DNA from 4 places in the Streptomyces parvus genome. Region 4 is predicted to be linked to each of the others. Evidence: riboswitches for the same ligand, from Rfam matches in the RefSeq annotation. Region 4 holds a riboswitch; each other region holds the start of a gene.
What was found. Region 4 has a riboswitch for cobalamin ahead of RNL97_RS06850 (cobalamin biosynthesis protein). Riboswitches for the same ligand answer to the same signal wherever they lie in the genome.
Positions count from the first base shown of each region.

Region 1 (7,307 bases), 4.6 Mb from region 4:
GACAGCGGGGCGAGCATCGCGGCGTCGGCGACCGCCAGCACACCGGCGGCGACCGGCTGCCAGCCGAGTTTGTGCAGGTCGAACGTGACGGTGGCGGCGTGCTCCAGGCCCGCGAGCTGGGGAGCCAGGCGCTCACTGAACAGCAGCGGACCGCCGTACGCGGCATCGACGTGGAGCTGGGCGGTGTGCCGTTCGGCGAGGCGAGCGATCTCCGGGAGCGGGTCGATGCGCCCCTCGTCGGTGGTCCCGGCGGTCGCGACGACCAGGAGCGGCGATCCGGCGAGGCCGGTCAGGGCGCGGTCGAGGGCGTCCGGGTCGATCCGGCCCTCGTGGCAGGCGACCACCGTGGGGGCGGGCAGGCCGAGCATCCAGGCGGCGCGGTGGACGCTGTGGTGGGCGTTGGCACCGGTGACCACCCGCAGCGGGCCGCCTGCCGCCCGTTCCCGGGCGAGGAGCAGGGCGACCAGGTTGGATTCGGTGCCGCCACTGGTGATGAGCGCATCGGGGGCGGGTGCCGTCGGGTGGACGAGCCGGGCCAGGGCGGCCGTGGTCAGGTCCTCGATCACCCCGGCGGCGGGCGCCTGGTCCCAGGAGTCCATGGAGGGGTTGAGGGCCGCCCCCGCCAGCTCTGCCGCGACGGCCACGGCGAGCGGCGGGCAGTGCAGATGGGCGACGCAGGCGGGGTCGGCCGGGTCCGCCGCCCCTTCCGCGACCGCGCGCACGACGTCCCCTAGCGCGGCCTCGGGGCCGACGCCCTCCTCCGGCAGGACCGGGGAGCAGAGGGCGCGGGTGCTCCGCGCCACGGCGTCGGGCCCTCCTGCGGGCAGCGGCCCGCCCCGGGTCCGGGCGGCGTCCCCCAAGACGTTTAGGACGAGGGTGCTGAGGGCCCGCAGGTGCTCCGGCCCGTGCGCACCGCCCGCGACGAGCCCTCCCCGTACGCCTTGAGCGCCGGGACTCGACGGCGTGCCGGCGCTCGCGCCCAGCCCCCCGCGTTCCACGGGGGGTTCACCGGGGGTCGGGAGCGGAGCAGGCGGCATGGCGAGGACCTTCGGTCGTGGTACGGACAGGTCTACCGGAGCGGGGGCCGCGCGGGGCGACTTCGGGAGCGGGACGATCCCCTCACCGGGGCTCGCCGGTTAGGCTAACCTAACTTATGGGGTGAACGACGCGCGATCCGCTGCCCGGGGCAGGCTACTTCGCGTACCAGAGGCCCGAGTTGTCGGATTCCGACTCCGCCGCCCGGCGCAGTGCGGACGGGTCGTCGTAGCGCAGGCCGTGCCACCGCCCCGCTGTCCGCCCGACGATGCCTTCCGCCGCCTCGTCCAGGCGTCGGTCGTCCACCTCATGGCATGTCACTTCCCGCACGTACCCCGCCCTTTCGTGATCTTCGGTCCGGAAGCGGCACGCTATCAGCGGGCTCGGACACGCACCGGTGCGGACGGGTTCGGCCCGGTGCGGGAGCGGCGGCGGCCGCTCCCGCACCGGGCCCGGTTCACGCCGCTCAGGATGGCAGCTCCGCACGGACCTTCCGCGCGGCGGCGACCAGGTTCTCCAGGGAGGCCCGGGTCTCGGGCCAGCCACGGGTCTTCAGGCCGCAGTCGGGGTTCACCCACAGCCGTTTCGCCGGGATGGCCTCAAGCCCCTTGCGCAGCAGGGCCGCTGCCTCCTCGGTGCTGGGGATGCGAGGGGAGTGGATGTCGTAGACGCCGGGTCCGGCCTCGCGCGGGTAGCCGTGGGCGGCCAGTTCGCGGGCGACCTGCATGTGGGAGCGGGCGGCTTCCAGGCTGACGACGTCGGCGTCGAGGTCGTCGATGGCCTGCACGATGTCGCCGAACTCGGCGTAGCACATGTGGGTGTGGATCTGGGTCTCCGGCCGCACACCGGCGGTGGCCAGCCGGAAGGACTCCGTCGCCCACTCCAGGTAAGCGGCGTGGTCGGCGGCGCGCAGCGGGAGCGTCTCGCGCAGCGCCGGCTCGTCGACCTGGATCACCGACGTGCCGTTCGCCTCCAGGTCGTCGACCTCGTCCCGCAGGGCGAGGGCCACCTGGCGGGCGGTCTCGCCGAGCGGCTGGTCGTCGCGGACGAAGGACCAGGCGAGCATGGTGACCGGCCCGGTGAGCATGCCCTTGACCGGGCGTTCGGTGAGCGACTGCGCATACGCGGTCCAGCGCACCGTCATCGGCCCGGGGCGCGAGATGTCCCCGGCGAGGACCGGCGGGCGGACGTACCGGGTGCCGTAGGACTGGACCCACCCGTGCTGGGTGGCGAGGCAGCCGGTGAGCTGTTCGGCGAAGTACTGCACCATGTCGTTGCGTTCGGGCTCGCCGTGCACGAGGACGTCGAGCCCGGCCTTCTCCTGGAAGGCGAGCACCTCGCGGATCTCGTCCTTGATGCGCTCCTCGTACCCGGCCCGGTCGATCCGTCCCGCCCTCAGGTCCGCCCGTGCGGTGCGCAGTTCGGTGGTCTGCGGGAAGGAGCCGATGGTGGTGGTCGGCAGCAGCGGCAGCCCGAGGTGGGCGCGCTGCGCTGCGGTCCGCTCGGCGTACGGCTGGGATCGGCGGCCGTCCGCGTCGGTGATGGCCGCCGTACGGGCGCGTACGGCCGGGTCGCGGGTGATCGCGGCATCGGTGCGGGAGGCCAGATCGGCCCGGTTGGCGGCGAGTTCGGCCGCGATGGCGTCCGTGCCGGAGGCCAGACCGCGGGCCAGGACGACGATCTCCTCGGTCTTCTGCCGGGCGAAGGAGAGCCAGCGGGCGATCTGCGGGTCGATGTCGCGCTCGGCCTCCGCGTCCAGCGGGACGTGCAGCAGGGAGCAGGAGGCGGAGACCTCGACGTGGTCGGCGAGGCCGAGCAGGGTGCCGAGGGTGGCGAGGGACTTCTCGTAGTCGTTGATCCAGATGTTGCGGCCGTTGACGACGCCTGCGACCAGCCGCTTGCCGGGCAGCCCGCCGGCGGCCACGAGGTCGTCCAGGTTGCCCGCGCCGGTCCCGGTGAAGTCGAGCGCGAGCCCGTCGACGGGGGCCTTGGCCAGGACCGCCAGCGCCTCGCCGAGCCGCCCGAAGTAGGAGGCGACCAGCAGCTTGGGCCGGTCGGTGACTCCGCCGAGCTCGCGGTAGGCGCGGGCGGCGGCGTTCAGCTCGGCGGGGGTGCGGTCCTGGACGAGGGCGGGCTCGTCCAGCTGCACCCACTCGGCGCCCGCCGCACGCAGGTCGGCGAGGACTTCGGCGTACACGGGCAGGAGCCGGTCCAGCAGGGTGAGCGGCTCGAAGCCGGCGGCCACACCGGGGGCCGCCTTGGCGAGCAGGAGGTAGGTGACGGGGCCGACGAGGACCGGACGCGGGGTGTGGCCGAGCGCGAGGGCCTCCTTGAACTCGGCGACCTGCTTGGCGGAGTCGGCGGCGAACACCGTGTCCGGCCCCAACTCGGGTACGAGGTAGTGGTAGTTGGTGTCGAACCACTTCGTCATCTCCAGCGGCGCGACGTCCTGCGTGCCGCGGGCCATGGCGAAGTAGCCGTCGAGGGCGTCGGCGCGGACCGCGTCGCGGTGCCGCTCGGGGACGGCGCCGGCCATGACGCTGGTGTCCAGGACATGGTCGTAGTACGAGAAGTCACCGGTCGGGACTTCGTGGACGCCGGCCTCGGCGAGCTGCTGCCAGGCTGCGCGGCGCAGTTCCGCGGCGGTCTGCCGGAGGGCGTCGGCGCTGACGCGGCCCTTCCAGTAGCCCTCGACGGCCTTCTTCAGTTCACGGTTCCGACCCTGGCGGGGGTAGCCGTACACGGTGGCCCGTGCTGCCGCGGCTGGGGGCTTCGCTGTCACGTGACTCTCCTTCGCGAGCGTGTCTGCGGTGCAGATCCCGGGACGGGACGCGGTCGCGAAGGGATGACGCATCGGGCGGACACCGGGCCACGTCCAACCGTGCCCGTCCACCTGATGGTTCCGCCGACCCGCCCACGAGGTCACCGAGATCTCCGCACGCGAACGGTCGCGTGCGGGCAACGGGCAGGTCTTCGGACTCGCGGGCCCGTCTGCCGGGGCAGACACCTAATGGCCGTCGCTTCCCAGACCCGGCCGGGCCCAGTGCGTATGACGGCGGTCGTTCCCACTCACCGCTGCGGGGCAGTCCCGGATTCCCACCGGGTTCCCTCTTACGACACCCCGCCTGGCGGACAGGGCGAACCAGCTGCACCGGCCAGCCTAGGCGGACGGCCACCGGGCGCACACCGCTGTTCACACTGCGGACGGTGACGTGAGACACGGACGGCCCTTTCCGGCCGTCTCCGGCCCGCATCGCCCGGGGCGGTCCGGTGCACCGGTGTACGCCTCGTACCCGCGGCACCCGTCCCGCGAGCGGCGCGCCGACGCTCATCCAGTTCCCCGACCGTTCGACTGCTGGCCATTCGCTCCCTGACCGTCGGTCAGGTCGCTCGTCTCGACTGTGCGGAGGCAGTGACCCGGATGTAACCGAATGGCGTAGGAGAATGCGGAACCACGGAGCGTCACAAGCCGTTCTTCTTCCCACTACCCGGGCCTGCCGATCCCCGGCAGGCCCGATCGAGGAACGGAAAACGTCATATGAAGAAGACAGTCGGGTGGGCCCAGGACGGCGACGACTGGACGATCACCGTGAACGGCACGCAGTACCGCGCGGTCGAGCGGCCGACGGACGGCCGGGTGGACAATTACCTGGTGCGAGGTGACGACCTGAGCGCCGAGTGCCCGAGCCTCGGTCATGGACTGGGCGTCATCCGGGAACACGAGTCCCGGCGCTGACCCCGGCCGGTCAGCCGAGCGGGCCGCCCACCGAACCGTCCGCGCCTTCCGCCGGGCGGCCCGCCGCCCCCTCGTCGCCCGCCGCCTTCTCGCCGCGCGGCCCCTGCCGCAGCAGATAGGTGTCCATGATCCAGCCGTGCCGTTCGCGGGCCTCCGCGCGCAGGCGGCTGATCTCGTCGGCCACCTCGTCGAGCGGGCCGGAGACCAGGATCTCGTCGGGGGTGCCGATGTACGCGCCCCAGTGGATCCACAGGCCCCGGCCCGTCAGACAGCTGAACGTCTCATGGCCGTCGAGCATCACGACGATGTCGCCGTCGTCCTCGGGGAAGCCCTGGGCCAACCGTCTGCCGGGGGTGATGCGAAGGGGGCGGCCGACCTGGTTCAGGGTGACGCGGTGCCGGGCGGCGAGGGCGGAGACGCTGCTGATGCCGGGGATCACCTCATGGCCGAATTCCACCGTGCCGCGCCCCCGGATGTCGTCGAGGATCGCGAGCGTGCTGTCGTACAGGGCCGGGTCGCCCCACACCAGGAAGGCTCCGCACTGCCCCGGTGCGAGCTCCTCGATGATCAGGCGTTCGCAGATGTCGGCGCGGCGGTGGCGCCAGTCGTGCACGGCGGAGGTGTAGCGCGCGGCATCGTCCTGGGTGCGGTCGCGCCACGGGTCGCCGGCCTCCACCACGCGGTAGGGGCCCGTGAGGTGCTCGTCGAGGAGGTCGCGCCGCAGCCGGGTCAGGGACTCCTTCTCCTTGCCCTTGCCGAGCACGAAGAAGACGTCGGCCCGGCGCATGGCCTTCACCGCGGCGAGGGTCAGATGGTCGGGGTCGCCGGCGCCCATACCGATGACCAGGATGTGCCGGGGTGCATCGCTGGTGCCTGCCATGTCTGCCATGTCGGCCGATCATGCCAGGGGCGAGGCGGGGCGGACTCACCAGGCGGCCCGGACCGGCCCGTCCACGACCCCGCCCCGCCCCGGCGCGTCGCCCCCACCGCGCCCCCGCCCCGCACCGGGGATGATCCACACCGTGATGTGCGTTGTATCCGGTTGTGTCCGGCTCCATGCGGCGAGCCGGGCCCTCTGAGAGAGCTGGAGGCGGCGCTGTGCACGGTGAGTACAAGGTTCCCGGCGGCAAGCTGGTCGTGGTGGACCTGGAGGTGGCGGGCGGGGCGCTGCGGGACGTCCGGGTCGCCGGGGACTTCTTCCTCGAACCGGACGAGGCGATCCTCGCGATCGACGCGGCTCTGGAGGGAGCCCCCGCCACCACCGACACCGCCGGGCTCACGGCCCGGATCGAGGCGGCGCTGCCCGACTCCACGGTGATGCTGGGACTGAGCGCGGAGGGCGTCGCCATCGCCGTACGCCGGGCGCTGGCGCAGGCCACGGAGTGGAGCGACTACGACTGGCAGCTGATCCACGACGCGCCTCAGTCGCCCGCGCTGCACATGGCGCTGGACGAGGTGATCACCGCCGAGGTGGCGGCGGGGCTGCGGCCGCCGACCCTGCGGGTCTGGGAGTGGGACTCCCCCGCCGTGATCATCGGCAGCTTCCAGTCGCTGCGCAACGAGGTGGACCCGGCGGGGGTGGAGCGCCACGGCGTGGACGTCGTACGCCGGATCTCGGGCGGCGGCGCGATGTTCGCCGAGCCCAGCTCCACCATCACGTACTCGCTCGCGGTGCCGCAGGCGCTGGTGTCGGGGCTGTCCTTCGCCGACAGTTACGCCTACCTGGACGACTGGGTGCTGGAAGCCCTCGCGGACATGGGCATCAAGGCCTGGTACCAGCCGCTCAACGACATCGCCACCGACGTCGGCAAGATCGCGGGGGCCGCGCAGAAGCGGGTGGTCGGGCCGGACGGCGGGCCGGGGGCCGTGCTGCACCACGTGACGATGGCGTACGACATCGACGCCGACAAGATGCTGGAGGTGCTCCGCATCGGCAAGGAGAAGATGTCGGACAAGGGCACCCGGTCGGCGAAGAAGCGCGTGGACCCGCTGCGGCGCCAGACCGGACTGCCGCGCCAGGTGGTGATCGAGCGGATGATCGACTCGTTCCGCAGGCGGCACGGCCTCACCACCGGAAGCGTGACCGACGCCGAGCTGGCCCGCGCCGAGGAGCTCGTACGGACCAAGTTCGCCACGCCGGGGTGGACGGCCCGGGTGCCGTAGGGCTCCCGGTGCGGATGGTCGCCGCCGCATACTGGGTCGTATGGACAAGGCGGCGTCCGGCTCCGGAGTACGGCAACGGCTCGGCAGGAGCCTGTTCGCCCGGGTGGCGGGGCCTTCCGGGCCGGAGAACCGGGCCCGGATCCACCACACCCCCGGCCCCCGCTGGTTCGGCCCGGACAGGCCGGTGCGCCGGGTGCACGGGGACGCGTCCATGTTCATCGGCGGGCTGCGCGCCCTGCTCCTCCAGTCGCTGCACCCCCTCGCCATGGCCGCCGTAGCGGGCCACTCGGGTTTCCGGGGCGATCCCTGGGGGCGGCTCCAGCGGACCAGCACGTTCCTGGCGGTGACCACGTTCGGCACGGCCGAGCACGCC
Region 1 is NZ_CP135079.1:5,875,417-5,882,723, reverse strand. Features, by position in the region: gene RNL97_RS27470 (pyridoxal phosphate-dependent decarboxylase family protein) at 1-1,037, opposite strand, end outside; gene RNL97_RS27465 (hypothetical protein) at 1,192-1,341, opposite strand; gene metE (5-methyltetrahydropteroyltriglutamate--homocysteine S-methyltransferase) at 1,502-3,817, opposite strand; cobalamin riboswitch at 3,995-4,184, opposite strand; gene RNL97_RS27455 (hypothetical protein) at 4,574-4,771, shown strand; gene cobF (precorrin-6A synthase (deacetylating)) at 4,782-5,651, opposite strand; gene RNL97_RS27445 (lipoate--protein ligase family protein) at 5,870-6,934, shown strand; gene RNL97_RS27440 (oxygenase MpaB family protein) at 6,975-7,307, shown strand, end outside.
Region 1: linked by a shared signal. The riboswitch ahead of metE (5-methyltetrahydropteroyltriglutamate--homocysteine S-methyltransferase) and the one ahead of RNL97_RS06850 (cobalamin biosynthesis protein) in region 4 are both predicted to bind cobalamin.

Region 2 (7,307 bases), 990 kb from region 4:
CAACGACGCCATGGAGACCACCCTCATCTCCCGGCTCTTCCCGCACCGGCCGCCGGTCACCGCGCCCAAGGGCGTCACCGGACACACCCTGGCGGCGGCGGGCGCGATCGAAGCGGTGGCCACCGTTCTGACGCTGGAACGTTCCGCCGTCCCGCCGATCGCCAACCTGGACGCGCTCCCCGACGCCTTCCCCCTCGACTGCGTGACGAAGGAACCCCGTCATGGGAGGGTCGAGACGGCCCTGAGCCACTCCTTCGGCTTCGGCGGCCACAACGTCGCACTGGCCTTCCAACGCGCCTGATATACGGCGGCATTTCGGGACGGCGGGGGTGTCCTCGCCGTTCCTTGATCGTTACTGTGTTGTGACCGTAACCATGAACGACGCGGCCTCGCCGTCCACGAACGATTTGCTCACCGCAGTGCTCTTCGGGCCGAACTTCCGCCAGGAGCACGGATTCTGGCGCCGCCTGCTGACTACAGAACCGTTTCGCCGCCCCGGCGGCGGCACCCCCGACGAACGGCTCGCCCTCGCCTACCACCGGCTGCGCATCCTCAACAACGCGCTCGACAGCGGCGCTCGACTGGCCTCCGACCCCCGGGCGCTCGCCGCCCTCCACGAGTGGCTCGGCCCCGTCGACCCGGCGCTGACCACCGTGGCGGGCATCCACTACAACCTCTTCCTCGGCAGCCTCCTCGACCACGACGCGGACACCCGGCGCGACGTGTCGGACTTCCTCGCCCTGCGGCGCGTGGGCACCTTCCTCTGTACGGAGGTGGCGCACGGCAACGACGCGGCGGCCATCGAGACGACCGCGACGTACGACCGCGAACGCGACGGCTTCGTCCTGCACACCCCGCACGCCGGGGCGCAGAAGTTCATGCCCAACACCAGCCCGGCCGGGGGTCCCAAGTCCGGTGTCGTGGCGGCCCGGTTGCTCGCCGACGGCACCGACCACGGGGTCTTCCTTTTCCTCGCCCCGCTCACCGACGCCCACCGCGCCCTGCCCGGTGTCCGGGTGCGGCGGCTGCCCGCCCGGATGGGCTCCCCGGTCGACCACTGCCTGACCTCCTTCGACCGCTGCTTCGTCCCGCGCGCGGCGCTGCTCGCCGGACAGCAGGGGCGGATCGGGGACGACGGCCGGTTCCACAGCGAAGTCCCCAACCGCAGAAGGCGGTTCCTCACCTCCATCGGCCGGGTCACCCCCGGCAAGCTCTCCATGAGCGCCTGCGCGGTCGGCTCCGCGCGGGTCACCCTGGCCATCGCCGTCCGCTACGCCGGCCACCGGATGATCTCCGGGTCGCGTGCCGCCCGGCGGATCCCGGTGTACGCGCACCGCACCCACCACGGCCCGCTGGCCGGAGCGATGGCCACCGTCTACGCGATGAGCCTGCTGCACCGCAGGGCCCTGGACGGCTGGGAGTCGGCCTCCGAGACCGACCGGGACGAGGCGGAACGCCTGGTGGCCGTCGCCAAGGGATGGATCACCTGGCAGGCCCGCGACGTCATCGTCGAATGCCGCGAACGGTGCGGAGCCCAGGGGTTGTTGGAGAACAACGGAATGACCGAGCTGGTCACCGGCATCGAGGGTGCGATCACCGCCGAGGGCGACAACCTCGCCGTCCACGCCAAGGCCGCCGCCGAGATGCTCTTCAGCGCCACCGACCGGGACACGGCCGACGACGACGGCCCCGGCGACCTGGGCGACCCCGCCTTTCTCGGCCGGCTGTTCGCGGCCGTCGAGGACCTCTGGTTCGCCCGCGCCCGGATGCGGATGAGCGCCGCCCCGCCCGGCGATCCGCTCGGCCGCTGGAACGCCGCGTCGTCGGCGGCGCTGCGCGGTGTCGAGGCATACGCCTACCGGCAGGCGGACGAAGCGTACGCCGAGGCCGTCGCCACCCTGCCCGGGGGAGAGGCGCGCGAACGGCTGACCGAGCTTCGCCGGCTCTTCGCGCTCCGGTGGATCGCCCGCAACAGCGGTGACCTGATCGCCTCCGGACGGCTGACCGCCGATCAGGTCGCCCTTCTGTCCGACGCGGTGGAGGAGGCGACCGCCGTCGTGGCCGAACACACCCCCGCCCTGGTGGCGAGCTTCGCCCTGCCCGAGCGCCTGATGTCGGACTGGCCGATCGCCGGGCCCCGGTACGCGGACGTCTACGACGACCCCGAGGGGGCCTGGCACCGGAGCCGCGGGGCGGGAATCCGGGGCCGCGCGGCGGAGTTCCGGCGGCCCGTCTGCGGCAGCCGGAGGCGCCCGCTGCGCGAGAAGGTCGCGGCGCTCGGCACCCGTGGGGTCCTCCTGGCGTACTGGGGAACCGCATCGGTGATCTCCCGATGGTTCGAGAAGCCGCAGGTGAGCGTAGACGAATCGGTTCACCGGAAGGCGTAACCGGAAGATTGTCTTCCAGTTATTCCGTGCGGTGGGCAACACCGTTTCCCCCACCGCTCGGACGATCTCGACGAACCCGATGAGAGGAATCACCATGAAGGCCATTCACCCCAAGATCACCGAGGTCCTGACCGGGACGTTCAAGGTGCCCGCCCAGGAGGTCCTGCCGGAGTCCACCATGGACAGCCTGGAGATGGACTCCCTCGCGGTCGCCGAGTTCGCCGTCATCATCAAGGAGACCCTGGGCGTCGACGCCGACTCCGAGAAGCTCTACAAGGACGCCACGCTGGCCGACATCTCCGCGTACATCGACGACGCCGTCGGCAGCGCGGCGGCCGAGGCGGCCGTGCCGGTGAGCAACACCCGATGAAGCGACCCGCCATCGCCGTGACGGGACTGGGGATGATCACCCCGGTCGGCCACACCACCGACACCACCTGGGACGGAGTCCGCGCCGGCGTCTCACCCGCCCGCACCGTCCCCGAACTGCAGGGCTGCGCCGTCGACTTCGCCTGTACGGTCTCCGGCATCGACCTCGACGACGCGGTCGGCGGCCGGTCCGCGTTCCGGATGGGCCGCTACGTCAAGTTCGCCCTCCTGGCCGCCCGGGAGGCGGTCGCCGACGCCGGGCTGGACCCGGCGCACTGGGACGGGACCCGGGTCGCCGTCGTGGTCGGCACCAGCAGCGGAGGATCCGCGGGACTCACCGAACAGGCCGTCGCCCTGGAACGACGCGGCCCCGAGGCCACCTCGCCGTCGGGCATCCTGCTGACCATCCCGAACATGCCCGCGGCCGAGATCGCCATCGCGATGAAGGCCACCGGGCCGAGCCTGGCCCCGTGCACGGCCTGCTCGTCCGGGGTGACCGCACTCTCGGTGGCCCGGGACATGCTGACGCTGGGACAGTGCGACATCGCCATCGCCGGGGCCACCGAGTCGATCGTCTTCCCCGTCGCCATGACCGGCTTCGCCCGCTCCGGCGCAGCAGCACCGCGGGACGGCGACCCCGCCCGCCTGTGCCGTCCCTTCGCCGCCGACAGGGCCGGAATCGTCATGGGCGAGGGCGCGGCCGTCATGGTCCTGGAACGGGCCGAGGAAGCCCGCGCCCGCGGCGCCTTTCCCCGAGCGCTGATCGCGGGCACCGGGGCCACCACCGACGCTTACCACCCCACCAGCCCGCACCCCTCCGGGGAGGTCGCGCGGGCGGCCGTCGACGCCGCGCTGCGCGACGCGGGCTGGCGGGCCGAGGACGTCGAACACGTCAACGCGCACGGCACGTCGACCCCGCGGGGCGACGCGACCGAAGCCGCCCTCATCGGCCGGGCCTACCCGCACCGGCCGCCCGTCACCGCCCCGAAAGGCGTACTGGGCCACTGCATGGGGGCGGCCGGCGCCATCGAGGCGGGCCTGACGATCCTCACGCTCCAGCACGGGGTGATCCCGCCGATCGCGAACCTGGACGCCCCCGAGCCCGGGTTCGCCATCGACTGCGTCACCAAGACCCCACGCGAGGTCCCCGTACGACGTGCCGTCAGCCACTCCTTCGGCTTCGGCGGCCAGAACGCGGTCATCGCCCTCCAAGCCCCGTAGGGCGTCCCGGCCCGCCCCGGAGGAACCCGCGCGGCCGGTACGGCGGGCAGACCCCGCGCCGCACCGGCCCCGCGGACCACGACCCGCCGCACCGCGCCCGAACCGCGGGAAGACACGTGATAGCTTGCCGGGGCCAGTCGAACCCCAGCGACGGGGTCAGGGAATCCGGTGCGAATCCGGAACTGACGCGCAGCGGTGAGGGGGACGGGCGGGGCCACGGCCACTGGAGCACACGCGTGCTCCGGGAAGGCGTCCCGCCCGGACGAACCCGAGTCCGAAGACCTGCTGGCGCCCGCGCCCGCACCGGGGCACGGGAACCGTACGACGGGCTCCGCGGCTGGGCCCAGAGACACAGAGGTCCTTCGTGCTGTCCACGGCCACCCCCGCCCCGATACGTACCGCCGCTCTCCTCGCGGCCGGACTCCTCCTGCTGACCGCCTGCGGCGGGGGCGGGGGCACCGGGGCCGCCGACGGGAAGAAGGCCGGGGGCTTCCCGCTCACCCTGAAGAACTGCGGGCGCACCGTCACGGTGAAGGCCCCGCCCCGGCAGGCCGTCTCCGTCGACCAGGGTTCCACCGAGATCCTCCTCTCGCTCGGCCTGGCCGACCGGATCGCCGCCACCGCCACCTGGAGCGACCCGGTGATGAAGGGCCTGGAGAAGGCCAACGCGGGCGTCGAGCGGATATCGGTGAACCGGCCCTCCTCGGAGAAGGTCCTGGACATGGAGCCCGACTTCCTCTCCGCCTCCTTCGCCTCGACCCTCGCCAAGGGCGGCGTCGCCCCGCGCGAACAGTTCGAGAAGCTCGGCGTCCCGACCTACATCTCGCCCGCCGACTGCGTCGGCAAGGACAACAGCGGCAGCGGTGACGGAGCCCGCACCGCACCCCTGACGATGGACAGCGTCTACACCGAAGTACGCGAACTGGCCCAGGTGTTCGGCGTCCCCGAACGCGGCGACGCCCTGGTGAAGAAGCTCCGGGCCCGGGTGGACAGGGCGACCGACGGCGTCGACGCCTCCGGCACCTCGCTCCTCTACTGGTTCTCCGACTCCAAAGCCCCCTACCTCGCGGGATGCTGCGGGGCCCCCGGCGTCATCACCGAGGAACTCGGAGCGAGGAACGTCTTCGACGACACCCGCGACGAATGGCCCCAGATCAGCTGGGAGACCGTCGCCGACCGCAACCCCGACGTCCTGGTCATCGGCGACCTCAGCCGCACGACGCAGACGGCCGAGAGCGCCGAGAAGAAGATCGAGTTCCTGGAGTCCAACCCGGTCACGAAGACGATGGACGCCGTCAGGAACCGCCGCTACGTGCTCCTCAGCGGCCAGGCCATGAACCCGACCATCCGGACCGTGGAGGGGCTGGAGCGCGTCGCGGCCGGACTGCGCGACTTCGGGCTCGCGGAGTGAGGGTGAGCACGGACAGCCGTACGGCCGCGAAGGTGGCCGACGCGCCGCCTGCCGCCGCTCGCCGGGCCCGGGCCGGGGCGCCGCTCACCGTGCTGCTCCGGGGCGGCGGTCTGCTCCTCCTCGTTGCCTCCGTCGCGGTCGCCGTGACCATCGGGCCCGCCCGGATCTCCGTCCCCGACGTCTGGTCCACCGTCGCCGCCCACCTCGGGCTCGGCACGAGTGATCTCAGCCCGATCCGCGACGGCATCATCTGGAACCTCCGCATGCCGCGTACGCTCCTCGCCGCCGTGTGCGGCGCGGGGCTCGCGGTGTGCGGCACGGTGATGCAGTCGCTGCTGCGCAACCCGCTCGCCGACCCCTTCGTCCTCGGCGTCTCCTCCGGCGCCTCCACCGGGGCGGTCATGGTGGTCGTCCTCGGGGTCGGCGGGGGAGCGGTGTCGCTGTCGGCCGGGGCGTTCGTCGGGGCGCTCCTCTCCTTCGCCCTGGTGCTGCTGCTCAGCCACACCCTCGGCGGCTCCACCGACCGCGTCGTCCTCTCCGGCGTCGCCGCGATGCAGCTCTTCTCCGCCCTCACCTCCTTCGTCGTGATGACCTCCGCCGACGCCGAGCAGACCCGCGGGGTGCTGTTCTGGCTCCTCGGCTCGCTCAGCGGCGTCGGCTGGAGCGAGGTCGCCCTGTGCTCCGCCGTCCTCGCCGTCTGCCTGGTGATCTGCCTGGCCCACGCCCGTACGCTCGACGCCTTCGCCTTCGGGCAGGACGCCGCCGCCGCGCTCGGCGTGAACGTCGCCCGCACCCGGATCGTGCTGCTGTGCACCACCGCCCTGCTGACCGCCGCCCTGGTCAGCGCCGCCGGGGCGATCGGCTTCGTCGGTCTGGTCCTGCCGCACGCCGCCCGCGCCCTCACCGGCTCCGGTCACCGGCGGCTCCTCCCGGTCACCGCGCTCGCCGGGGCGGTCTTCCTGGTCTGGGTCGACACCCTCGCCCGGACCGTCCTCGACCCGCAGGAAGTACCGGTCGGCGTCGTCACCGCGCTGATCGGCGTCCCCGCCTTCGTCCTCGTCCTGTACCGCACCCGGAGCACGTCATGAGCGTTTCCACCGGCCTGCGCGCCGACCGTGTCGGCCGCGAGGCGGGCGGCCGGCTCATCCTCGACGGCGTCGCCATCGCCCCGCCGCCCGGCTCCACCGTCGGGCTCCTCGGCCCCAACGGCTCCGGAAAATCCACCCTGCTGCGGATCCTCGCGGGTCTCCTCGCCCCGGACGCCGGCGTCGTCACCCTGGACGGCGACCCCCTCGCCGGTCTCGGCCGCCGCACCGTCGCCCGCCGGATCGCCGTCGTCGACCAGCACGCGGTCACCCAGGCCGACCTCAGCGTCCTGGACGTCGTACGCCTCGGCCGCATCCCGCACCGGCGCGCCTGGTCCGCCCCGGACCGAACCGACGAGGACGCCGTCGCCGACGCGCTGCGGCGCACCGGGCTCACGGACCGCGCCGGGCAGTCCTGGCACACCCTGTCCGGCGGCGAACGCCAACGCGTCCAGATCGCCCGCGCCCTGGCCCAGCAGCCCCGCGAACTCCTGCTGGACGAGCCGACGAACCATCTCGACATCCAGCACCAGCTGGACCTGCTCGCCCTGGTCGCCGGCCTCCCCGTCACCAGCGTCGTCGCGCTGCACGACCTCAACCTGGCCGCGATGTTCTGCGACCGGATCACCGTGATGAAGGCCGGCCGCGTCGTCGCCGGAGGCACCCCCGCCGAGGTCATCACCGAGGAACGCATCGCGGACGTCTACGGCGTGCGGGCGGTCGTCACCCCGGACGGTCCCGACGGCCGCCCCTCGGTACGGTTCCTGCCGCGCCGCTGACCGCTGGCGACGCAGGACAGCCCGCCGGGCGGGCCCGTTGAACGAGCCCGCCCGG
Region 2 is NZ_CP135079.1:276,287-283,593, reverse strand. Features, by position in the region: gene RNL97_RS02215 (beta-ketoacyl-[acyl-carrier-protein] synthase family protein) at 1-301, shown strand, start outside; gene RNL97_RS02210 (acyl-CoA dehydrogenase family protein) at 375-2,387, shown strand; gene RNL97_RS02205 (acyl carrier protein) at 2,482-2,757, shown strand; gene RNL97_RS02200 (beta-ketoacyl-[acyl-carrier-protein] synthase family protein) at 2,754-3,977, shown strand; cobalamin riboswitch at 4,095-4,281, shown strand; gene RNL97_RS02195 (ABC transporter substrate-binding protein) at 4,342-5,388, shown strand; gene RNL97_RS02190 (FecCD family ABC transporter permease) at 5,391-6,476, shown strand; gene RNL97_RS02185 (ABC transporter ATP-binding protein) at 6,473-7,252, shown strand.
Region 2: linked by a shared signal. The riboswitch ahead of RNL97_RS02195 (ABC transporter substrate-binding protein) and the one ahead of RNL97_RS06850 (cobalamin biosynthesis protein) in region 4 are both predicted to bind cobalamin.

Region 3 (7,307 bases), 5.4 Mb from region 4:
CACCCAGAGCTGCGCTCCGTGCAGAAGCCGGGCGTGTTCCCTCGGGCTCTCCTCGGAGTGGCTGATGGCGCGGCCCGAGGTCATCAGGCCCAGTTCGCGGGGGCGTACCGTCTGCAGACTGCCCAAACTGTCCCGGTGGAGCACCTCCCCGTCGTGGAGCCAGCTGACGGTCTGGAGGCCCATGTGCGGATGCGGCGGGACCTGCATGCCCGGCTCGTCGGCGATGTCGTCGGGCCCGTAGTGGTCCACGAAGGCCCAAGCGCCCACCATGCGCCGGCCGAGGTTGGGCAGCAGACGGCGGACCTCGGTGGACTCACCCAGTTGGACGCGGCGGGGAGCCAGCAGTTCACGGACGGGCTCGGCGACGACGAAACCCCGCCCGCCGCAGACGGAGGGCGTGGCCTGGCGATCGAGATTGCTCATGGCGCTCAACCTATTCCCGTAGCGGCGTGGAGCACCGGGTCCCACGCCAGAATTTTAGTGGAATGTTCAACCAGTTTGCGATGTTGTCATGCCTGAACGTACGGCGGGGCGGGCCGGAGACGGCCCGCACCACACGAAGGAGGACACGTGAGCGAGACCGAGACCTACTACGAGTTCGGCACCGCCGCCGACCGGTGGGACCGGGCGCAGATGTTCTTCGAGGCGAAGGAGTACCTGACGGCCGCGCGGATTCTGGGCGGCCTCGTCGAGGAGGTGCCGGAGCAGGTCGCGCCGCGGCTGCTGCTGGCTCGCTCCTACTACCACTCCGCCCGGCTGGGAAAGGCGGAGGAGGAACTGCGGAGGATCCTGGAGCTGGACCCGGTGGAGACGTACGCGCACCTCATGCTCGGCCGGACACTGGAACGCCAGGGGCGCACCGCCGACGCGGCGCCGCACCTGCGGATGGCCGCTGCCCTCACCGGTGATTTCGGCCCCGGAGCCGAACGCTCCTGAGCCGCCGCCCCGTGCCTCCTGCCGGGCCCGCACCCTTCGGTGCGGGCCCGGTGTCCTTTACCCGCCGGTACGGGCATCGGACAATGGGATCTCCAGGGCGAAGGGGTGGGAGATGAAGGGATCCAGGAACGCCGCGTTACGCCGGGCGCGGTCGGCCGCGCTCATCGGGCTGGCGGTGGCGGCCTCGGCAGGCTGCTCCGGCGGTGGCGACGACGGGACGAAGAGGGAGGCGGCGGAGCTGCGCGCTCGTCCGCCGGGGGTTCACAGCTGGACCGCCAGGCCGTGCGACCTCCTCACGGGCGCACCGCCCGCCGAAGGCTTCAGCCTCGGCAGCACCACCGACTCCGCCTCCCCCGACGCCCTGGAGGACGTCGGTGAGGACGGCGCGCGGCCGCTCTACCGGCGGACCGGCTGCCTCGCGGACCTCAAGGGCCCGGACGGCGCGTTCTGGGAGCTCAGCGCCACGGCCTCGGTGTACGAGGACGCCGAGCCCGCCCGTCACGCGTACCGCGTCAAGGAGGATCTCGACCGCGCTCACGGGCGTGGGCCCGAGAAGGTGCACGAGGACGCCTACTCGCTGCCGGCCGACGACCGGGGCCGCCCCGGCCGCACCCTCCTCCTACGGAACGGCGACCTGGTGCTGACGGTGTCCGCATACGCACCGCACGGCAGCACGGAACACGAGGTACGGAAGGACCTCGAGCAGATCCTCGGGAACGCGGCCCGCCGCATCGAGGACGGCCTACGCGACCACGACGCCCCCTCCCCCGCACCCTGACGCAAGGACTCCTGGACACCTGGGCACCTGGACGCGCCGACATCCCGGCTTCCCCGCACTCTCGCACCCGGGGCGGCGTCATGTCCGACGCCTCGGTTCAGGTCTCCGGGCAGGCGTTCGCCACCCGGTCGAGCCACTCCTTCATCAGCGCCGCCTCGGCGGTGCTCAGCCCCGCCCCGCGCTCCTTCCGCAGCAGAGCGCTCAACCGGGCTGCTGCCGTGGGGACTTCGGCGTCCGCCGGTACGCTCGCCGACGGTTCCCGCGGTGGTTCCGGTGTGAGCACCGTCGCGTACAGCGCGTCCCGCACCCGGTGGGACACCCCGATGTCGTCGAACGTCGCCGGACGGGAGACCAGCATCAGGGCCACCCCCACGTTGGCCGACATGATCATCTGGGCGGCCAGCTCGGGCGCGACGCGTATGCGGCCCTGGGCGGCGGCCCGTTCGAGGTCTCCGGTGAGGATCCGGTGGGACTCCAGCGCCGCGGCGGGCGGGGTGCGCATCGCCGGCGAGTTCATCAGCCGGTAGAGATTGCGGTTGTCGAGGGCGAAGGCGATGTGGCTGTCCCATCCCCGGCGCAGGTCCTCCACGGCGTCCGTCGTCTCGCCGCGCTCCCTCTTCGTCGCCAGGTATTCCTCGAAGCCGTGGTCGACGACGGCCGACAGCAGTCCTTCCTTGTCGCCGAAGTGGCGGTAGAGGGCCGGTGGGCCCACCTTGGCGGCCTCGCACACGGCGCGCGTGGAGATGTCGCCGTCGGGCGATTCCCTGACCAGGGTGGCGGCCACTTCCAGGATGCGTGTCCGGGTACTCGTGCTCACCGGACGGACGCTATCAAGCGGCACGGCGACCCTCAGACGATGCCGCCGTTGGCCCGCAGCACCTGCCCGTTGACCCAGCGGGCCGGGCCGGCGAGGAAGGAGACCACTTCGGCTATGTCCTGCGGGGTCCCCAGCCGTTCCAGCGGCGGCTGGGCGGCCATCCGTGCGACGGTCTCCTCGTCCTTGCCGTCCAGGAAGAGAGCGGTGGCGGTCGGCCCCGGAGCCACGGCGTTGACCGTGATGTCCCGGCCGCGCAGCTCCCGGGCGAGGATCAGGGTCATGGCCTCGACGGCACCCTTGGTCGCGGCGTACGCGGTGTAGCCGGGGAGGGCCAGCGACAGCACCGAACTGGAGAAGTTGATGATCGCGCCGCCCGCGCGCACCCGCCGCGCCGCCTGCTGGTCGACGACGAACGTGCCCCGGATGTTGGTGCGGTGCATCCGGTCGAGCGTGTCGAGTTCGAGCTCGGCCAGCGGGGCGAGCGCCATGACCCCCGCCGCGTGCACCACCACGTCGATCCCGCCGAACGCTTCCTCGGCAGCATCGAAGAGAGCGGCGACCGCCACCTCGTCGGCCACGTCCGCCTGCTGGGCGACGGCCTCGCCGCCCGCGGCGGTGATCGCGGCGACGGCGGCTTCGGCCTCGGTCCGGTTGCCCGCGTAGTTCACGACGACCGCGAAGCCGTCGGCGGCGAGCCGTTCGGCGCTCTCGCGGCCGATGCCCCGCGACCCTCCGGTGACCACGGCCACCCGGCGAGGCGCGGATGCCGATGCGGCTGCGGACTGTTCGGTCATGGCAATGCTCCTGGCGACTGGGGTCGCGGCGGTTCCGTGAAACCCGATGTTATCAACGCTAACACCAGATCGATAGCAACGCTACCCCCGCGATCGTAGCGACGCTCAAAAGCGTCGCTACCCCCCTCCGGACCCGCCCGCACACGACAGAACCCGCCGGACTCTCCCGGCGGGTTCTGTCGTCCAGGTCAGTGTGCGCGCGTCCGTACGGCTCAGTTCACCGCACTCGCGGTACGCGGCACCGCCGCACGGACGGCGGGATTGAGAAGCCGCTCGGTGAGATAGCCGAAGACGATGCCGAAGGTGCTCCACAGCGTCGCCTGGACCGCCAGCGTCGCGAGCCGGAACTCCCACAGCAGGGTCGCCGGGAAGTCCTTGCCCACCTCGTCGAAGGAGGGGAGGAAGGCGTGGGCGAGACCGATCAGCAGGACGAAACCGGCGACGGCCGCGATGCTCGCGTTCCAGTTGCCCAGGCGGGGTGCGAGCCGCTTGCCGATGATGACGGCGGCGACGGCCAGCAGCACGCTGAGAGCGACCATCAGGAAGAACAGTGTGGTGCGCTCGCCGATCGTGTCCGGGTTGCCGACGGCGGGCGGGTTCGCCGGGTACTTGAGGAACGGTACGACGTAGACCGTGAGCAGGGCGGCGCCCGCGATCAGCGCCGCCGTGGCCCGGGGGCCGAAGTCGCCGATGCGGCCCAGGGCGTAGCAGAACACGAGGGCGGCGATCCCGCCCACCGCGACGCCGAATACCAGGACGCCGGTGGCGAGTCCGCCGGTGGCCTGCATGGTGCGGCTGACCAACTCCTCGCCGCCGCCGTGGTCATGACTGTGGGCCTCTTCGAGGGCGATGGCCGCGTCCACCTGGGACTCGCCGAGGAAGTAGGCGACGACGAGCGCGAGCGCGCCCGCGATCAGACCCGCGAGCATGCCGCGCACGAGCAGGGCTCTGACAGATATGGGGTTCACGATGGTTTCCTGATTTCTCTTGCTTGCCGCTGCCGGCCGCGTCCGCTGACTCCCCCGGGGGGTGATGTCCCGGGCGGGGCCCTGGTTCCTCAGGTGTCTCAGTGGCAGGGGAAGCCCAGCAGATGGCGGCCGTCGTGAACCCACTCGTGGACGCCTTCGCCCGAGATGAGTGCGGTGGCGCCCTGTTCGGCGCCGACGAAGTACAGCAGGACGAGCATGAGAATGCCGAAGAAGACCGCCCACGGGGCAAGGGCCTTCGCCGAGATCGGAGTGATCTCGGATGTCTCCGTCGCGGAAACGGCGGAGTGTGCCATGGCAGAACCTCCTGTGGGAACACGCGTCCCTGTCGTGGCGCTCAGACGAAGGTGCCGGGTCTGACTTCCCGCCCGGAGGCGGGTTCACAGTGGCGCGACCGTGCCGGATTCTCACCGGACTTCCGTCCCACCCTCGTCATGGTCGACGCGACCCTACCGCCTGTGCGCAGGCGCCGCCATGGTCGAATGTGCGGCGTCACGGAGGGCGGACGCCTTGGGGCGACAAGGCTGTGGGGCCCCGGGTACGGAATGGGAAGCAGGGACATGACAGTACGGGTGGTGTTGGTCTCACCGGCGATGAACGCGGCGCTGCGGGAGGCGCGCTTCGACGGCGACTCCCCCCTGGACCGGTCCGGCCGGGAGAGTGCGCGGGCCGCCGCCGGTACGGTGCCGGAGACCGGGCTCGTCCTCAGCGGCCCCTCCGGCCGGTGCCGCGAAACCGCCGAGGCCCTCGGACTGACGGCGCGGGCCGAACCGGCCCTGGGCGGCTGGGACCTGGCGGACTGGGCCGGCCGCCGCCTCGACGAGGTGGCCGCCGCCGAACCCGCGGCGGTGGCGGCCTGGCTCGGCGACCCGTCGGCGGCTCCGCACGGCGGCGAGTCGCTGGGCGCCCTGGTGACCAGGACCGGCGCGTGGCTGGACTCCCTCGGCGGACCGGACGCGCCGGGCGCGAGCTTCCTGGCGGTGGCCGAGACCGCCGTCGTCCGGGCGGCGGTCGTCCACGGCCTGCGTCTGCCCACGGAGGCGTTCTGGCGGCTGGACGTCGCCCCGCTGACGCTGACCGAACTCAGCGGGCGCTCCGGCCGGTGGAACGTGGGGCTCGGACGCCCGCTCACCGCTCCCCCGGCCGGCTGACCCCCACGGCCCGGCGCTCACCGGCCGGACGGGCACCACAGCCCACCGCTTCTCACGGCCGACCGGCCGTCACATTCCTTTGTTCATCCGCCAGTCGGGCCGGACCAGCACCGCCGTGGTGACGATGTCGTCCTCGACCCGCCACCGCCCGTGCAGCGTCGTCGGCAGGGCCGGATCGGTGAGCAGCAGCCGGGCGGCGAAAGTGCCCTCGGCGGCGGTGGGACCCCGGGACCCATGGCCGCTTCCCGGACCGTTGGTGCGATGGAACGTCAGATCCGCCTGGACGAAGTCGAGTTCGACACCGGTGACCGGGTACCAGGTCTTGAATACGCTCTCCTTGGCGCTGAACAGGATGCGGTCCCAGTGGATTTCGCCCGGGACCTCCGGCGCGGGCGGACCGATCCGCTCGCGCTCGGCGGGCAGGGTCACCAACTCCCTTACGCCGGTGGGGAGTGGGGCGTGCGGCTCGGCGTCGATGCCCAGCGACAGCACGTCCGTCGCACGGGCCAGCGCGGCCGCCCGGTAGCCGGCGCAGTGGGTGAGCGTGCCGACGATTCCTTCGGGCCACAGAGGTCTCCCACGGTGGCCGCGGAGTACGGCCACGGGTGGCAGGCCGAGTCCGGCCATGGCGCGCCGGGCGCAGGCACGGGCCGTCGCGAAATCGTTCCTGCGTTTGGCCACGCTCTTGGCGATCAGCGCCTCCTCCTCCGGGAAGAGGGCTCCGTCCGGGACGGTCTCCGCGCGGGTGGCGGCCGAGGAGACGTCGGCGGGCAGCAGCAGCTCGATCACGAGGGGCCTCCGGGGGTGCGCGGCTGTGCGGAGGGTCCTGCCCCGGTCTGTTCCGGTGGGGCGGGCTCACCCCCGTACGGGAGGATCTGCCGCAGCAGGCCGCGCGGGTGGCCCCGCTCGCGCCACTCCCTGGGGTAGCCGATGGAGACCTCCTCGAAGCGCACGCCGTCGTACCAGGTCGTACGGGGGATGTGGAGGTGGCCGTAGACGACGGCGGCGACGTTGAAGCGGCGGTGCCAGTCGGCGGTCAGTTCGGTGCCGCACCACTGGGCGAACTCCGGGTACCACATCACCGACGTGGGTTCGCGGACGAGCGGCCAGTGTCCGGCGAGGACGAGGGGTATCTGCGGGTCGTGCTCCGCGAGCCGGCGGCCCGTCTCGGCGACCCGGGCACGGCACCAGTCCTCCCGGGTCGGATAGGGGTCGGGGTGCAGGAGGTACTCGTCGTTGCAGACGATGCCGCTCTGGTGCGCGACGGCGAGCGACTCCTCCTTCGTGTGCGTTCCCGGGGCGCGGAAGGTGTAGTCGTACAGGAGGAAGAGCGGCGCGATCGCCACCGGCCCGTCGGGACCCGGCCAGAGCGGGAAGGGGTCCTCCGGGGTCGTCACTCCGAGCTCCCGGCACAGCTCGACGAGGTGGTCGTAGCGGGCCTGGCCGCGCAGTTGGACCGGGTCCTTGGAGACGGTCCACAGCTCGTGGTTGCCGGGGGTCCAGATCACGTGGGCGAAGCGTTCCGCGAGGAGCCCGAGCGCCCACCTGATGTCCTCGGGCCGCTCCGCCACATCACCCGCGACGATCAGCCAGTCCGCGTCGGACGCCGGATGCAGGGACTCGACGATCGGCCGGTTGTCGCTCACCGCGGCGTGCAGGTCGCTCACGGCCAGCAGACGGCCCCGGCCCCGCTGTGGGGATCCGTCGCCGGGGGTCGGTGCGGCGGCGGGTGCACCCTGCGGTGCCGGGTCGCTCGGAGGTCTCATGGGCGCTGGGTTCCCGATCTGTCGGCGGTCGTCCGGCTCCGTCCGCACGGTGGGGAGCCCCTGGGGAAGTAGCCTCTCA
Region 3 is NZ_CP135079.1:6,639,817-6,647,123, reverse strand. Features, by position in the region: gene RNL97_RS30800 (pirin family protein) at 1-423, opposite strand, end outside; gene RNL97_RS30795 (tetratricopeptide repeat protein) at 571-936, shown strand; gene RNL97_RS30790 (hypothetical protein) at 1,049-1,714, shown strand; gene RNL97_RS30785 (TetR/AcrR family transcriptional regulator) at 1,812-2,531, opposite strand; gene RNL97_RS30780 (SDR family oxidoreductase) at 2,564-3,325, opposite strand; gene RNL97_RS30775 (CbtA family protein) at 3,538-4,293, opposite strand; gene RNL97_RS30770 (CbtB domain-containing protein) at 4,392-4,607, opposite strand; adenosylcobalamin (AdoCbl) riboswitch at 4,652-4,745, opposite strand; gene RNL97_RS30765 (histidine phosphatase family protein) at 4,872-5,462, shown strand; gene RNL97_RS30760 (4'-phosphopantetheinyl transferase family protein) at 5,532-6,251, opposite strand; gene RNL97_RS30755 (metallophosphoesterase family protein) at 6,248-7,228, opposite strand.
Region 3: linked by a shared signal. The riboswitch ahead of RNL97_RS30770 (CbtB domain-containing protein) and the one ahead of RNL97_RS06850 (cobalamin biosynthesis protein) in region 4 are both predicted to bind cobalamin.

Region 4 (7,307 bases):
TGGACCAGCCGTGGACGATCACGTTCCGGGCGCCGTACCGCAGGGCGTGGCGGACGGCCGCGTCGAGGTCGCGCCACTCGGAGGCGCCGAAGTGGCCGAGGCCGTCGGCGGGGCGGGGGGCTCCGGGGTCGCCGCGGTAGGCGAGGTCGAGCACGGGGAAGCCCTGCTGGTGCAGGAACCCCATGAGGTTCATGGGGTGGGCCCGGGTGGTGCCGAGGCCGTGCGCGGTGATGATCCAGGTGTCGCGCGTGCCGGGGACGTACCAGGCGGGGAGGGCACCGAGCTCGCCGGGGATCTCGACCTCCTGGTGGTCGAGGCCGAGGTCGCAGCCGGGGTCGCCGCCGTAAAGGGCGGGGGTGAGCCGGACCTTCACGCCCGGTTCGAGGATCCCCTGGCCGACCCTCTCCAGCCTGCGGACGACGGTGTCGGCGCCTTCGGAGGCCCCTTCGACGACGGGGCCGACGACCGCGTGGACCCCGGGTCCGGCGAGGCCCCAGGTGCCGGGCCGGAGCGCCGAGAGGGAACGGGTGAGGGTGACCTGCCCGGCCGCGGTGGCGTGCACGGTGAGTCTGCGGTCGGCGGGGAGGGGACGTCGGGGCGTCGCCTTGAGGGCGGCGGCGCTGGCGTACCGGCCGGCCGCGACCGCTGCCGCGCCGACGCCGAGGATCGAGGTGACGGCCGCTGCCGTCGCGGTTACCGGGCGCACCGCTTCAGTCTCGCGGGGCGGGAGCCGGGCTGCCAGCGGGCGGGGGCCGTCCGGGGGCGGACCCCGGCCCGCCCCCGGTCAGCCGCGCTGGCCGTATCCCTTCAGGGCCTCGGTCACCTCGGCCAGCTGGGCGGTGGAGAGCAGGGCCGGGGTGCGGCCGGGCACCGAGCTCGCGGTGAGCCAGAGGCGGCACAGCCACTCCAGTTGGGCGGTGCGGTCGTAGGCCTGGTCGAGCGTGCCGCCGTAGGTGACGGTGCCGTGGTTGGCGAGCAGGCACCCGGTGCGGTCCCGGAGGGCCTCCAGCATGGCGTCGGCCAGCTCCGGGGTGCCGTAGCGCGCGTAGGCGGCGGTGCGGACGGGGCCGCCGAGGATGGCCGCCGCGTAGTGCACGAGCGGGACCTCGGCGACGAGGGTGGAGACGGCGGTGGCGTGCACGGCGTGGGTGTGGACCACGGCGGCGGCGTCGGTGGAGCGGTAGACCGCCAGGTGGAGGGGGAGTTCGCTGGTCGGCCCCAGGTCCCCGAGGACCTGGCGTCCTTCCAGGTCGACGCCGACCGCGTCCCCGGGCCCGAGCCGGTCGTAGGGCACCCCGCTGGGCGTCACCAGGACGAGGTCGCCCACGCGGGCGGAGACGTTGCCGGAGGTGCCGACGACGAGGCCGTCCGCCGCGCTCCGGCGGGCCGTGTCGACGACGTCCTGCCAGACCTGGCGGACGGATTCCGGCTGCTGCTCGCTCATGGGGCGAGCGTAGGGGGGAAGGCGCGCAACCGGAACGTCACCCGGGGAGTGACGGGGATCTCTTCAGGGTGCCGAACGGCCGTTCAAAATGTTCGCCAACGGGCGGCAAAGGGCAGCCCACGCCGCGCCCCTCCGGCCTCGGACAACCCCACCCGCACACAAGCGGAAGCACTGGGCTCCGCTTGGGGTCACCGTAGCGCCCTGCCCAGTTCATCTTCCGTTCACCCAGGTTGCCTACGGTCCACGAGCCACTGACGTCGAACGATTGCCTGGGTAAATGGAACACATCACGCTGCTGCTTGCGATTGTGGTCGTAACAGCTCTCGTGTTCGATTTCACGAACGGTTTCCACGACACCGCCAACGCGATGGCGACCACCATCTCGACCGGCGCACTGAAGCCCAAGACAGCGGTGGCCATGTCCGCCGTTCTCAACCTGATCGGCGCGTTCCTGTCGGTGGAGGTCGCCAAGACGATCTCCGGCGGGATTGTCAACGAGGACGGCCTCAGAACCGAGGTCATCTTCGCGGCGCTCGTCGGCGCCATCCTGTGGAATCTGCTGACCTGGCTGCTGGGGCTGCCTTCCAGCTCCTCCCACGCCCTGTTCGGCGGTCTGATCGGCGCCGCGGTCATGTCGGCCGGCTGGTCCTCGATCAACGGCGGCACCGTCGTCACCAAGGTGCTGCTCCCCGCGATCGCCGCCCCGCTGGTCGCCGGCATCGCCGCGATGCTGGCCACCCGGCTGACGTACCGGATCAACCGGAACGTCACCGACCCGAACCAACTGAAGTCGACCGCCAAGGGCTACCGGGCCGGGCAGATCGCCTCCGCCGGTCTCGTCTCGCTCGCCCACGGCACCAACGACGCCCAGAAGACGATGGGCATCATCACCCTCGCCCTGGTCACCAGCGGTGTCCTGGCCCCCGGTTCCAACCCGCCGCTGTGGGTCATCGTCTCCGCCGGTGTCGCCATCGCGCTCGGCACCTACCTCGGTGGCTGGCGCATCATCCGCACCATGGGCAAGGGCCTGACCGACCTCCGGCCGCCGCAGGGCTTCGCCGCCCAGACCAGTGCGGCGACCGTCATCCTGGCCTCCTCGCACCTCGGCTTCTCGCTCTCCACCACGCAGTCCTGCTCCGGCGCCGTGATGGGCGCGGGCCTCGGCCGCAAGGGCGGCGTGGTCCGCTGGTCCACCGCCACCCGGATGTTCGTCGCCTGGGGTCTGACGCTGCCGGCGGCGGGTCTGGTCGGCGCCGCCGCCGAGTTCCTGACCAAGCAGGGCACGTGGGGCATCGCCGTCACCGCGATCCTGCTCGTCGGCGGCTCCTTCGCGATCTGGCTGGCCTCGCGCCGCCAGCCCGTGGACCACACCAACGTCAACGACGCGGACGGCGACGAGCCCCAGGGCATCGTCACCACGGCCATCGCCGCGGTCCAGCCGCCGCCCGTCGGGGTCCCGGCCGCCGACCTCATCACCACCATCCCGGCCTCGGCTCCCGACGACCCGGCCCGGCCGCCGGCCAAGGTGTAAGGAAAGATCCGCATGAAAATCGACTGGGCAGCTCTCGCCTCCGTCTTCGGTGTCAGCCTCGTGGTCACCGTCGCGCTGGTCGGCCTCTTCACCCTGGGCATCGTCGCCCTCTCCAAGCAGTCCGCGACGGCCGGAGGCAGCGCCTCCGGCGGATCGGTCGCGCTGGCCCGCACCGGTGCGTACGCCTGCTTCGGGCTCTGCGTGGCGGCGGTCTCGTACGGGATCTATCTGATCGTCGCCTGACCCCGTACCCCGCACTCCCCCGGGCCGGACACACCCTCGTGTGTCCGGCCCGATGTGCGTCCGCCCACAGTGGAGCCCCGCAGGTCAACAGCGAGTTGACGGCTGTTCTCGGGGCGTGGTGGACTGCCTGAGCCATTTACGGCGACAGCAGAGGAAGCCGGTGTGAATCCGGCGCGGTCCCGCCACTGTCACCGGGGAGCACTCCCCCACACCGGACGTCACGGCTCGCGGTACGCGGGCTGGAAGGCCGGGGGAACTGCGGATCCGGGAGCCAGGAGACTCTCGTCGCCGGTCACGTCGAACCAGGGCGCGGACCCTGAGTGAGGACCTACGCCATGCCCGGCCGCCGTGCGCCGCTTCCTGTCCCCCTCCGTGTCGGAACGCCTCTTTCCGCGACGGGCTGAGCCGTGCGTGCCGACCGTGTCTTCGCGTACGGCGCCACGGCCGGGCTGATCGCCGACGCGCTGCTCGGCGATCCCCGCCGGGGCCACCCCGTCGCCGGATTCGGCCGCGCCGCGGCGCGGGTCGAGTCCCTGTTGTGGCGCGACGACCGCGGCCGGGGCGCGCTGCACACCCTGGTGTGCGCCGGAGGCGCCGTGGGGGCCGCCGCGCTGACCGCCCGCGCCGTAGGGGGACGCCCCGCGCTCGCCGTCACGCTGACCGCCGCCACCGTCTGGTCCGTCGTCGGCGGTACGTCGCTGGGCCGGGAGGCCCGCGCCATCGGGGGCGCGCTGGCCGCCGGGGACCTGGAGGTGGCCCGGGAGCGGCTGCCGCATCTGTGCGGGCGCGATCCGCACGCGCTGGACGGGCCGGGGATCGCCCGCGCGGTCGTGGAGTCGGTCGCCGAGAACACCTCGGACGCCGTCGTCGGTGCGCTGGTGTGGGGGGCGATCGGCGGAGTGCCGGGGCTGGTCGGGTTCCGGGCGGTGAACACGCTGGACGCGATGGTCGGCCACAAGTCGCCCCGCCACCGCCGCTACGGCTGGGCCTCGGCCCGCCTGGACGACGTGGCCGGCTGGCCGGGCGCCCGGCTGACGGCCGCGCTGGCCGTGGTCGGCGGCGGGCGGCCCGCGGAGGCCGTACGCGCCTGGAGGGCGGACGCGCACCGCCACCCGAGTCCGAACGCGGGACCCGTGGAGGCCGCGTTCGCGGGGGCGCTCGGCGTAAGGCTGGGCGGCACGCTCGCGTACGCGGGGCGCGTCGAGCACCGGCCGGTGCTGAACGGGGCGGCCGGGCGGGACGTGCGGGGCGCGGACATCGAGCGCGCGGTGCGGTTGTCGCGCCGGGTGAGCGCGCTGGCCCTGGGGGTGTGCGTGGCGGGCCGGTTGGCTGCGGGCCGCCTGGCCGCGCGGCGGTCGGTCGCGGGGCGGAAGCGGGGTCGGGCATGAGCGGTACGGCAGGGAACGGTATAGCGGGGAGCAGTACGGCACGGTCGCGTGCGGTACGGGAACGGGGGCGGGCATGAGGGGCGGCGGGCTGCTGGTCGCGGGAACGACCTCGGACGCGGGCAAGAGCGTCGTCACGGCGGGCATCTGCCGCTGGCTGGTGCGCCGGGGCGTGAAGGTCGCGCCGTTCAAGGCGCAGAACATGTCCCTCAACTCCTTCGTGACCCGCGAGGGTGCGGAGATCGGGCGGGCCCAGGCGATGCAGGCGCAGGCCGCCCGGGTGGAGCCGACGGCCCTGATGAACCCGGTGCTGCTGAAGCCCGGCAGCGACCGGTCCAGCCAGGTCGTCCTGATGGGGAAGCCGGTCGGCGAGATGAGCGCCCGCGGGTACCACGGAGGCCGTCAGGAGGCGCTGCTCGGCACGGTGACCGCCTGCCTGGAGGAGCTGCGGTCGACGTACGACGCGGTGATCTGCGAGGGGGCCGGCTCCCCCGCCGAGATCAACCTCCGGCGCACCGACATCGTGAACATGGGGATCGCGCGCGCCGCCCGCTTCCCCGTGCTGGTCGTCGGGGACATCGACCGCGGCGGGGTCTTCGCCTCGTTCTTCGGGACGACGGCGCTGCTGAGCGCAGAGGACCAGTCGCTGGTCGCGGGCTACCTGGTCAACAAGTTCCGGGGGGACGTCTCGCTGCTGGAGCCGGGCCTCGACATGCTGTACGGGCTGACCGGGCGGCGGACGTACGGGGTGCTGCCGTACGCCCACGGGCTCGGCATCGACGAGGAGGACGGCCTGCGGGTCTCCCTGCGGGGGGCGGTGCGGGAGTCGGTCGTGGCGCCGCCCCAGGGGGAGGACGTGCTGCGGGTCGCGGTCTGCGCGGTGCCGCTGATGTCCAACTTCACGGATGTGGACGCGCTGGCCGCCGAACCGGGCGTCGTCGTGCGGTTCGTGGACCGGGCGGAGGAGCTGGCCGACGCGGACCTGGTGATCGTGCCGGGGACGCGCGGCACGGTGAAGGCGCTGGCCTGGCTGCGGGAGCGCGGCCTCGCGGAGGCGCTGGTGCGGCGGGCTGCGGAGGGCCGGCCCGTGCTGGGGATCTGCGGCGGGTTCCAGGTGCTCGGTGAGCGGATCGAGGACGAGGTGGAGTCGCGGGCGGGGGTCGTGGCCGGGCTGGGGGTCCTTCCCGTGCGGATTCGCTTCGACCGGGACAAGACCCTGGCGCGGCCGGTCGGTTCGGCGCTGGGCGAGACCGTGGAGGGGTACGAGATCCACCACGGGGTGGCCGACGTACGGAGCGGGGAGCCGTTCCTGGACGGGTGCCGGGTGGGGGCGGTGTGGGGGACGCACTGGCACGGCTCGCTGGAGAGCGATGCGTTCCGGCGGCGGTTCCTGGTGGAGGTGGCCCGGGCCGCCGGGCGGCGGTTCGTTCCCGCGCCGGACACGAGTTTCGGGGTGCTGCGGGAGGAGCAGCTGGACCGGCTCGGGGATCTGGTGGAGGAGCACGCGGACACGGATGCGTTGTGGCGCTTGATCGAGGGGGGTGCGCCGGGGGGGCTGCCGTTCGTTCCGCCGGGGGCGCCGACGCCGGGTGCGGGTGGTTCGGCGGTCCGGGCCGCTGCCCCGGACCCCGCTGCTCCGTCGCCGGAGGGGCGTGAGATCGCCACGCCCCAGGGGCTTGGTGCGACCGGTCCCGTAGAAGCTGAACAGCATGTCGACGAGGAGGCCTTGTGAGTACGCCGTATCCCTTCACCGCGATCGTCGGGCAGGACGATCTGCGGCTCGGGCTCTTGCTGAACGCCGTCAGTCCGGCCGTCGGCGGGGTGCTCGTGCGGGGTGAGAAGGGGACCGCCAAGTCCACCGCCGTGCGGGCGCTGGCCGCGCTGATGCCCGAGGTCTCCGTCGTACCGGGGTGCCGGTTCTCCTGTGACCCGGTCTCGCCGGACCCTGCGTGTCCTGATGGGCCGCACGCGGAGGCGGCCGGGGTGTCGCGGGCCGCGCGGACCGTGGAGCTGCCGGTCGGGGCGTCCGAGGACCGGCTGGTGGGGGCGCTGGACATCGAGCGGGCGCTCTCGGAGGGCGTGAAGGCGTTCGAGCCGGGGCTGCTGGCCGACGCGCACCGCGGGATCCTGTACGTGGACGAGGTCAACCTCCTCCACGACCACTTGGTGGACCTGCTGCTGGACGCGGCGGCCATGGGCGCCTCGTACGTCGAGCGCGAAGGCGTCTCCGTACGGCATGCGGCGCGGTTCCTGCTGGTCGGGACGATGAACCCGGAAGAGGGCGAGCTGCGGCCGCAGTTGCTGGACCGGTTCGGGCTGACCGTGGAGGTCTCCGCGTCCCGGGACACCGACGAGCGGGTCGAGGTCGTGCGCCGTCGGCTCGCGTACGACGACGATCCCGAGGGCTTCGCCGCGCGCTGGGCCGAGGAGGAGGGCGCCCTGCGCGAGCGGATCGCCGCCGCGCGCGTCCTGCTGCCCCGGGTCGTGCTGAGCGACGGCGTGTTGCGGCAGATCGCGGCCACCTGCGCCGCGTTCGAGGTCGACGGGATGCGGGCCGACATCGTGATGGCCCGTACCGCCACCGCGCTCGCCGCCTGGGCCGGCCGCGAGGAGGTCACCGCCGACGACGTACGCCGGGCGGCCCTGCTGGCCCTCCCCCACCGGCGGCGGCGCAACCCGTTCGACGCGCCCGGTCTCGACGAGG
Region 4 is NZ_CP135079.1:1,271,286-1,278,592, forward strand. Features, by position in the region: gene RNL97_RS06830 (alpha/beta hydrolase) at 1-706, opposite strand, end outside; gene RNL97_RS06835 (class II aldolase/adducin family protein) at 785-1,444, opposite strand; gene RNL97_RS06840 (inorganic phosphate transporter) at 1,722-2,975, shown strand; gene RNL97_RS06845 (hypothetical protein) at 2,988-3,218, shown strand; cobalamin riboswitch at 3,369-3,500, shown strand; gene RNL97_RS06850 (cobalamin biosynthesis protein) at 3,626-4,606, shown strand; gene RNL97_RS06855 (cobyric acid synthase) at 4,680-6,335, shown strand; gene RNL97_RS06860 (putative cobaltochelatase) at 6,332-7,307, shown strand, end outside.